3 regions of the Kosakonia oryzendophytica genome follow, and region 1 is predicted to be linked to each of the others. Evidence: predicted binding sites of a transcription regulator. Region 1 holds the regulator's gene; each other region holds the start of a gene.

Region 1 (3,290 bases):
GTCATCATGATCCAGTACGGCTTCGGCAAATGCAGTGCGCTCCCCATCAGACTGGCAATGCTGAGCATCACGCTGATACGCGCAGCATTACGCAACGCCGCAGATTTCAATGATAAATAACTTTTGAGCGCCGGAATGAGCGGCAGGCGCCGCTGCTTTTCTGCCATTAAATCGCGCAGATAGAGCGGACGTTGGGTTCGCAGCACACGGGCGATACGGCTAAAGTGCCAGGCGCAAAACTGACCGACCGGGTTTTCCGGATGCTGGCGGGCGATTTTTTCCAGCGCGCCAACCTGCTTGTCCATGGTGAAACGTGTCGGATAGCGATGATAGAGAATGTCATCCGCCAGGACGCGCAGGCGGGCGGAGACGGTTTGTGCATTCCAGCGGATCACCTGTTCAGCATGGGTCTGTTCCACCAGTTTTTGCACCTCTTCCGGCTGGTGCAGGCTGACAGAAATATGCTCCTGTAAATCCAACGCCATCTGGAAGACGCGCAGCAGACGTTTGTAATCATTGTGTTGATTGGCCGCCAGCATATGCAGTTGCTGATAGCACGTACTTATCATATCCACCGCTTTTTGTTGGCGTGCGAGTAGCGGCGGCAAGGCTTTTTCCGGATCGGCATGTTGCGTCAACAAGCTGTATTTGGCTTCGCAATAATCAGCCAGTTGCCGGTAGAGCAGGCTGAGTGATTCGCGCAGCGGCTGTTCGCGCCACATCCAGAACCAGAACCAGTTAAACGCGCCGTACCAGAGTGTACCCAGTGCATAAATTAGCAGGGGCTCCCACACGGGCATACTGCCCGCAAGACTCAGCGTGAAGATGGCGGCTATCAGCGACGCAGGCAGCAGCCGCCCGTGCAATGCGCTGATCTCGGCGGTCACACCGAGCAGTAAAGTGAGAACGGTAAAAATCAGCGGCAGAGGCAGGGCTTCGGCCAGCAGAAGCTGTACGGCAAGACTGCATCCGGCAAACAGCGAACCGCCAATAATCAGACGTTTAAAGAAGCGTTTATGCGGGGTATCAAGACCGGCAATATTGCAGCAGGCAGGAACCAGAGAAAACAGCAGGCCCTGTTGGAGATGGCCGACGATTAACCCAATCGCCACGGGCAAACATAACACCAGCGTTTGTCGCAGTGCATAGTTGATTTCGGGGTGATAAATCAGCCTGCGCCACATGAGGAAACAAAAACGGCGCGCCGGATGATCAACGCGCCGTTTTGCGGATTAACGGGTTCCGTAAACCACGATGGTTTTACCGTGGGCGGAGATCAGGTTCTGATCTTCCAGCATTTTCAGAATACGGCCCACCGTTTCACGGGAGCAACCGACGATCTGACCAATTTCCTGACGGGTAATTTTAATTTGCATGCCGTCCGGGTGGGTCATGGCATCCGGCTGTTTCGCCAGGTTCAACAGTGTTTGTGCGATACGACCTGTTACGTCCAGGAAGGCGAGGTTACCCACTTTCTCCGACGTGACCTGCAGGCGGCGCGCCATTTGCGAGGAGAGACGCATCAGAATGTCCGGGTTAACCTGGATCAACTGACGGAATTTTTTGTAGGAGATTTCGGCCACTTCACATGCGGTCTTAGCGCGTACCCATGCACTGCGCTCCTGACCTTCTTCGAACAGTCCCAGTTCACCGATAAAGTCTCCCTGATTCAGGTAGGAGAGAATCATCTCTTTCCCTTCCTCATCCTTGATCAGCACTGCCACTGAGCCTTTGACGATGTAATACAACGTTTCCGCTTTTTCACCCTGGTGAATCAGCGTGCTCTTCGACGGGTACTTATGAATGTGGCAATGAGACAAGAACCATTCGAGAGTCGGGTCTGTTTGCGGTTTGCCAAGCACCATGCGCGATTATCCTCTGTTATAAGCTGTCTCCAGACACAGGATGTGCACCCTGCGTCTGGGGTTGCAATCTAAACACGCTATCATTCGACTTCGTGTCTTCGCTTCCAAAATCCTCGGAAGTGGACCGTCAGCGTTATCTGCGGCCTCTAATCAATGATGTCCTTTGCGTACATGCGTAATGTCAATGTATCTCTGTAGCATCCAGATTGTTTTAGCATAGCTTTTACCGCATGTCTCCTGGTGTCTCGCTTCAGCATGACGCAGGTCGCCTTCCGTTGCGACTTTTGTTATGTGCGCGTAATCTGTAAAGAAAATTGCAACTCCGGAGTAAATCAAAATGCAGGCTCGTGTGAAATGGGTGGAAGGGTTAACGTTCCTCGGTGAGTCCGCATCGGGTCACCAAATCCTGATGGACGGCAACTCAGGTGACAAAGCGCCAAGCCCGATGGAAATGGTGCTGATGGCCGCAGGCGGATGCAGCGCGATCGACGTGGTTTCTATCCTGCAAAAAGGGCGTCATAACGTGACGGACTGCGAAGTGAAACTGACGTCGGAACGTCGCGAAGAAGCGCCGCGTCTGTTTACGCATATCAATCTGCACTTTATTGTCACCGGCCACGATCTGAAAGATGCGGCGGTTTCCCGGGCGGTGGATCTGTCGGCGGAGAAGTATTGCTCCGTAGCGTTGATGCTGGAAAAAGCGGTGAACATCACCCATTCCTACGAAGTCATCGAAGCCTGACGGACGATGCCCGGTAGCGTCAGGCTTACCGGGCATAATTCGACCACTGCTATTTGATCTTTTTCCCTTCCATCAGCCGTTGCACCAGTGGTGTCATAATCAGCTCCATCGCCAGCCCCATCTTGCCGCCCGGCACCACCAGCGTGTCCATATGGGAAATAAACGAACCTTGCAGCATCGCTAATAACCACGGGTAATCTATCCCTTCCAGATTGCGGAAATGGATCACCACAAAACTCTCATCCAGCGAGGGAATGCCTTTTGCCGCAAACGGGTTTGAGGTATCGACGGTCGGGACGCGCTGGAAGTTAATATGGGTGCGGGAAAATTGCGGGGTGATGAAGTTGATATAGTCTTCCATTGAACGCACGACGGAGTCCATCACCGCTTCGCGAGAATGCCCGCGCTCGCTGGTATCGCGCACCAGCTTTTGGATCCACTCCAGGTTAACAATCGGCACCACGCCAACCAACAAGTCCACATAACGCGACACGTCATGCTGCGGCGTCACAACGCCGCCATGCAGCCCTTCGTAAAACAGCACATCTGTGGGTTCCGGCAAGGGTTGCCAGGGGGTAAACGTACCCGGCACCTGATTCCACGGCACGGCTTCATCGTAGGTATGGAGATATTTCCGCGCCTGGCCTTTTCCGGTCTGACCATACTCGCTAAAGGTTTGCTCC
Region 2 (3,290 bases), 1.9 Mb from region 1:
CACCCCAGGAACCACAACCCAGAGTCAGGGAAGGCGCGAGTTTGAAGTTATAAAGGTCACCGATACCACCCTGAGATGCCGGGGTGTTGATCAGGATACGTGCTGTTTTCATCTTCTGACCGAAGTGAGCAACGCGATCCGGTTGGTTATCCTGGTCGGTGTACAGGCACGAGGTGTGACCGATACCGCCCATTGCAACCAGTTTTTCCGCTTTCTCTACAGCATCTTCGAAATCTTTCGCACGATACATCGCCAGCGTCGGTGACAGTTTTTCGTGAGCGAACGGTTCGCTTTCGTCAACGACCTTCACTTCACCAATCAGAATCTTGGTAGTGGTCGGAACGGTGAAACCGGCAAGTTCAGCAATTTTATAAGCCGGCTGGCCGACGATGGCCGCGTTGAGGGCGCCATTCTTCAGAATGATGTCCTGAACCGCTTTCAGTTCTTTACCTTGCAACAGGTAGCCACCGTGGCTGGCGAAACGTTCGCGAACAGCATCATAAACGGAGTCAACAACAACGACAGACTGTTCAGATGCACAGATAACACCGTTATCGAAGGTTTTAGACATCAGAACAGACGCAACGGCACGTTTGATATCAGCCGTTTCATCAATCACAACCGGCGTGTTGCCTGCGCCCACACCAATAGCTGGTTTACCGGAGCTATATGCTGCTTTCACCATGCCCGGGCCGCCAGTGGCCAGGATCAGGTTGATATCAGGGTGATGCATCAGTGCGTTAGACAGTTCTACCGATGGCTGGTCGATCCAACCGATCAGATCTTTCGGCGCGCCAGCAGCGATAGCTGCCTGCAGGACGATATCCGCCGCTTTGTTGGTCGCATCTTTTGCACGCGGATGCGGGGAGAAGATGATGGCGTTACGAGTCTTCAGGCTAATCAGCGATTTGAAGATAGCAGTAGAAGTTGGGTTAGTGGTCGGGACGATACCGCAAATAATGCCGATAGGTTCAGCAATGGTAATGGTGCCGAAAGTGTCATCTTCAGACAGCACGCCACAGGTTTTCTCGTCTTTATAGGCGTTGTAGATATACTCAGAAGCAAAGTGGTTTTTAATCACTTTATCTTCGACGATACCCATACCAGATTCAGCAACGGCCATTTTAGCGAGGGGGATTCGAGCATCTGCAGCAGCCAGGGCGGCGGCACGGAAGATTTTATCTACTTGCTCTTGAGTAAAGTTGGCATATTCACGCTGGGCTTTTTTCACGCGTTCAACGAGTGCGTTAAGTTCAGCGACATTAGTAACAGCCATAATGCTCTCCTGATAATGTTAAACTCTTTTAGTAAACCAGCTGTCCAGTACGAGAGTATAGACAGACCGGCTGCAGGTTGCGTAAATTTCAGAAAAACAAATACTTAACGCTAAACCATATGCCACTGATTTACTGAAAGAGCCTCAACGCGACAGCGCTTTTTTTACTTTCTTTAGGTGACACCAGACTACCTGGTTTTAGGTAGTATTAGCGTGATCTACGTCAAATTTCGGTGACGCTGACACCTTTCAGCAAGGTCATTTTTGGGCGTTTGTATCAAATGTTAATGGCATCTGACTGAGCGTCCTCTAAGATTATCACAATTCCCACAACTGAATAACATGTTGTATTGCCGCTGATTTCGACAGAAATCCTGATGAATGTAATAAAGAAAACGCGTATCTTCGGCATGGATTATTTTGTCACACCTTTCTCTCATCGAGACTGGCGACGTTGCGGAGCCTACAGTGATTCATACATTGTTTGATTTTACGACCTGTTTTAAGTTTTTTATTGGTCTGTTTGCGCTGGTTAACCCGGTGGGCATCATTCCTGTCTTCATTAGTATGACCAGTTATCAGACGGCGGGGGCACGAAATAAAACCAACCTCACGGCCAACCTGTCAGTTGCCATCATCCTGTGGACATCATTATTTCTCGGCGACGCCATCCTGCAGATCTTCGGTATCTCTATCGATTCGTTCCGTATCGCGGGGGGCATTCTGGTCGTGACGATTGCGATGTCGATGATCAGCGGGAAATTGGGGGAGGATAAACAGAACAAGCAGGAACAATCAGAAACAGCTATCCGCGAAAGCATCGGCGTGGTGCCGTTAGCACTGCCGCTGATGGCGGGGCCAGGTGCCATCAGTTCGACGATTGTATGGGGCACGCGCTATCACAGCATTGAATATCTGCTGGGTTTCTCGGGCGCCATTGCATTATTTGCCTTGTGTTCATGGGGGCTTTTCCGCATTGCCCCGTGGTTGGTGCGTTTGCTGGGACAGACAGGCATTAACGTCATTACCCGTATTATGGGTTTACTGCTTATGGCGCTGGGAATTGAATTTATCGTTGGTGGTATAAAATCCATTTTCCCGGGACTGCTGAACTGATTCACCTCCTTTATTTACTCGATATTCAATCGTTATGTATTATTTTATACATCGCAGTAATTAAGTCGGGCTAAACAGGCTGTGAAGGAAAACGCAAAATCAGTAAAAGATATGACGAATACGCAAAAAGGCGATAAGTATAATAAATTGTGCTAATCAGAAAAATGATTGATTATCAAAGAAATATAAGTTTTATGAATCCACCTTGCGCAGATTCTGCGCAAACGCATCTGTTATTTTCTTCACATAATACTATTGGGCTTGCCGTGACATAATTGAAATGATATTAGTACTTTCAATCTTATCGCAGATGAATGTGCTAAAAAGTGGTCAGTTGTTGATTTTTTGTGCAAAAAACCACGTCGTCTGCCAAAACGCGTTACATGGCTGTAATGCGCATTTATCTGGTTGATAATCATAGATAAAAAATTCTCAGGGAGACTGTTAGAGCACGTCTTCGCAGCTAACGCTTTGCTGCAAAAGAGAAATGGTTAACAAATTTGCAAATTGTATTGGCGGCAGCGAAAGGCATTTGATATTATCCGCCCATTCTCTTTATGAGCCTTATAATTCGCAGAATATACAGAGTAAATGAGAACCGTCGTCCTGGATGACGTTTCTCTTCGGCATTAAGACTCGCCTCGACAGGGGAGGCGGGTGAAAGAATCGACGTAAGGTTGCCGTTTGAGCAATCCGTAATAAAAAAAGTCGGTGATAGCAGCAGTAAAAAAAGCAGATGTCTGATAGCGCCAAAAAGCTCCTGCGCTCATCAGGCCCCCAACAGGGGACAACAGGCTGGCGTTAATGTCAGTAATTATAATGAGTGGAGTATCAACACAATGTCCATCATCACAAAAAAAAGTCTGGTAGCAGCGGGAATTCTGACTGCGCTAATTAC
Region 3 (3,290 bases), 180 kb from region 1:
GTTTCCACGAACGGGATCAAGAAGTTGTAGAAACCGATGTCCAGCAGGCGTTTAATCACAACCGGATCATTAGTCGGCACACGCACCACCGGTGCGCTGACGCTGCCTTTTAAGGCCATTAATTGCGGTACAAAAGTGAGCACGTCGTTAGGGGCGTGTTCGCCGTCCAGAAGCAGCCAGTCAAAGCCTGCCAGGCCCAGAACTTCAGTGCTGATATGACTACCCAGCGCAGACCAACAACCGATTTGAATCTGTTGCGCCGCCAGCGCGGCTTTGAATTTGTTTGGGAAGATATCGTTATTCATCTTTTGTACCTTAATGAGTTGTTGCTTATTTCTTCAGTTCCATACGTTTGATGTCGCCAACCACAAACAGGTAGCAGACCATCATCATCAGCGCTGAACAGCCAACGAACACCAACGCACCGTTGAAAGAATGCAACTCCTTAACCATGTATCCGATGACCAGCGGCGTTACGATAGACGCTACGTTACCGAACACGTTGAATACACCGCCGCACAGCCCAACAATTTCTTTCGGCGCGACGTCGGAAATAACCGGCCAGCCCAGCGCGCCGAAGCCTTTACCAAAGAATGCGAGCGCCATCAGTGCGACTACCAGTGTTGTGTTATCGGTGTAATTACACAGAATGATGCTTGAAGCCAGTAACATGCCGACCACGATAGGGAATTTACGCGCCACCGTCAGGGTGGAACCACGTTTGATCAGATAATCGGAGAACAACCCGCCCAGCACACCACCGGCAAAACCGCACAGCGCCGGAATGGAAGCCACAAACCCGACCTTCAAAATCGACATGCCCTTTTCCTGCACCAGATAAATCGGGAACCATGTCAGGAAGAACCAGGTAATGGTGTTCAGGAAGTATTGCCCGAAGAACACGCCGAGCATCATGCGGTTGCAGAGCAATTGCTTGATGTAATCCATTTTAGGACCGGCTTTTTGGCTGTCGTCGGTTTTCTTGTGATCCATATCCACAACCGCGCCATTCTTCTCGATGTACTCCAGTTCTTCGCGGGTCATACGAGGATGATCGGTCGGGTTGTGGACAAACTTAACCCAAGCGAAGGTCAGCACAAAACCGATCGCCCCCATCACGGTAAACACATGTTCCCAGCCCCAGGCAAATGTCAGCCAGCCCAGCAGCGGCGAGAACAGTGCCAGGGAGAAGTACTGCGCGGAGTTAAAAATCGCCGAAGCAGTACCGCGTTCTTTTGCCGGGAACCAGGCTGCCACAATGCGGGCGTTCGCCGGGAAGGATGGCGCTTCAGAGAAGCCCAGCATAAAACGCATGAAAAACATGGAGATCCCTGCCAACGCGATCGGGAATACGTCGACAAAACCTTGCAGGAAGGTAAAGAGCGACCAGAAAAACAGGCTCCAGGTATAGACCTTTTTCGAGCCGAAGCGGTCGAGCAGCCAGCCACCCGGAATCTGCATCAACAAATAAGCCCAGCCAAAAGCGGAAAAGATGTAACCCATCGATACAGAATCAAGCTGCAACGCTTTCGCCACTTCTGTTCCGGCGATAGAAAGCGTCGCGCGATCGGCATAGTTAATTGCGGTGACGATAAATATAATCAGCAGAATTAAATAACGGGTGGGTAAACCCCGTTTTGTCTCGACGGCATGTTCAATAGTCATTTTAATTTCCTCGGGCACCGCTAACTTTTAAAATATAATTATATTTTCCGTTTATTATCCGATTTTATTTAAGCACTCGAAACTTAATATCAAATAATTGGCACTTCGATTTTATAGCCCCCAGTATAAACAGCGTTATGACGCCACACACTGGTGTGTTGCTCAATTTTAACATTGAACAGAAAGAATATTTTGAGCATATGCACATAACCCTGGGCGCTGATGCACAGATCTTGCAATATCCAGCCCCACCACACGGGGAATCGCGGAAATAAGTGATTTAGATCACATTTTAGTATTTAAACTCCTGACATTCTTATTTCAGCAAACAAGATTTTTATTTCTGATATTTATTCCAGAATAAAGAATTGGTTCCTTTCTTTGAGTAATGCATCATACAGTTAGCTGGAGATTACTTGACAATGTCCGACATTGAAATTAGACAGCAATCGCCTGGGGCGTTTTATATTAAGGTACACGACACCGATAATGTCGCTATCATCGTTAATGACAATGGCTTAAAGGCGGGTACGCGTTTTCCGGACGGTCTCGAGCTGGTTGAGCATATTCCTCAAGGCCATAAAGTCGCCCTCGTGGATATTCCGCATCATGGCGAAATCGTACGTTATGGTGAAGTCATTGGTTACGCCGTACGTGATATTCCTCGTGGTAGCTGGATTGATGAGTCTATGGTCGAGCTGCCAACAGCGCCACCGCTGAACACACTGCCGCTGGCCACCAAAGTGCCAGAACCATTGCCGCCGCTGGAAGGTTACACCTTTGAAGGTTACCGCAATGCAGACGGCAGTGTCGGCACCAAAAACCTGCTCGGCTTGACCACCAGCGTGCACTGCGTTGCCGGAGTGGTGGATTATGTCGTGAAGATTATCGAACGCGACCTGCTGCCGAAATACCCGAACGTCGACGGCGTGGTCGGTCTGAATCACTTATATGGCTGCGGCGTGGCGATCAACGCGCCTGCGGCAGTGATCCCCATTCGCACCATCCATAACATCTCCCTGAACCCGAACTTCGGCGGCGAAGTGATGGTGATTGGTCTGGGTTGCGAAAAATTGCAGCCGGAACGCCTGCTGCAAGGGACTGAAGATGTGCAGTCTATTCCGGTGGATAGCGCCAGCATTGTGCGTTTGCAGGACGAGCACCATGTCGGCTTCCGCTCCATGATTGACGATATTTTGCAGGTTGCAGAACGCCACCTGGCGAAACTCAACCAGCGTAAACGTGAAACCTGTCCGGCCTCTGAACTGGTTGTCGGTATGCAGTGCGGCGGCAGCGACGCTTTCTCCGGTGTCACGGCAAACCCGGCGGTCGGTTATGCATCTGATCTGCTGATCCGTTGCGGCGGCACCGTGATGTTTTCTGAAGTGACCGAAGTCCGCGATGCGATCCACCTGCTGACACCGCGCGCCATCAACGAAGAAGTGGGCAAACGTCTGCTGGAAGAGATGGCCTGGTACGATAACTACCTGGACATGGGTAAAACCGACCGCAGCGCCAACCCTTCTCCGGGGAACAAAAAAGGCGGTCTGGCAAATGTGGTGGAAAAAGCGCTGGGCTCGATTGCCAAATCCGGTAAAAGCGCCATTTCTGAAGTGCTCTCTCCT

What was found. The regulator CRP, encoded in region 1, controls carbon source genes, mostly activating them, when cyclic AMP is high. The targets are predictions, from matches to a motif close to ATGTGANNNNNNTCACAT.
Region 2: a site for CRP is predicted at 1,488-1,505, ahead of adhE (bifunctional acetaldehyde-CoA/alcohol dehydrogenase). Genes of this name have one in related genera too.
Region 3: a site for CRP is predicted at 1,939-1,956, ahead of garD (galactarate dehydratase). Genes of this name have one in related genera too.

The regions. Positions count from the first base shown of each region.
Region 1 is NZ_CP115659.1:463,995-467,284, forward strand. Features, by position in the region: gene O9K67_RS02120 (YccS/YhfK family putative transporter) at 1-1,184, opposite strand, end outside; gene crp (cAMP-activated global transcriptional regulator CRP) at 1,233-1,865, opposite strand; gene O9K67_RS02130 (OsmC family protein) at 2,203-2,607, shown strand; gene O9K67_RS02135 (phosphoribulokinase) at 2,657-3,290, opposite strand, start outside.
Region 2 is NZ_CP115659.1:2,347,109-2,350,398, forward strand. Features, by position in the region: gene adhE (bifunctional acetaldehyde-CoA/alcohol dehydrogenase) at 1-1,276, opposite strand, end outside; gene O9K67_RS11470 (YchE family NAAT transporter) at 1,745-2,392, shown strand; partial or broken gene oppA (oligopeptide ABC transporter substrate-binding protein OppA) at 3,232-3,290, shown strand, end outside.
Region 3 is NZ_CP115659.1:639,736-643,025, reverse strand. Features, by position in the region: gene garL (2-dehydro-3-deoxyglucarate aldolase) at 1-305, opposite strand, end outside; gene O9K67_RS03115 (MFS transporter) at 331-1,665, opposite strand; gene garD (galactarate dehydratase) at 2,088-3,290, shown strand, end outside.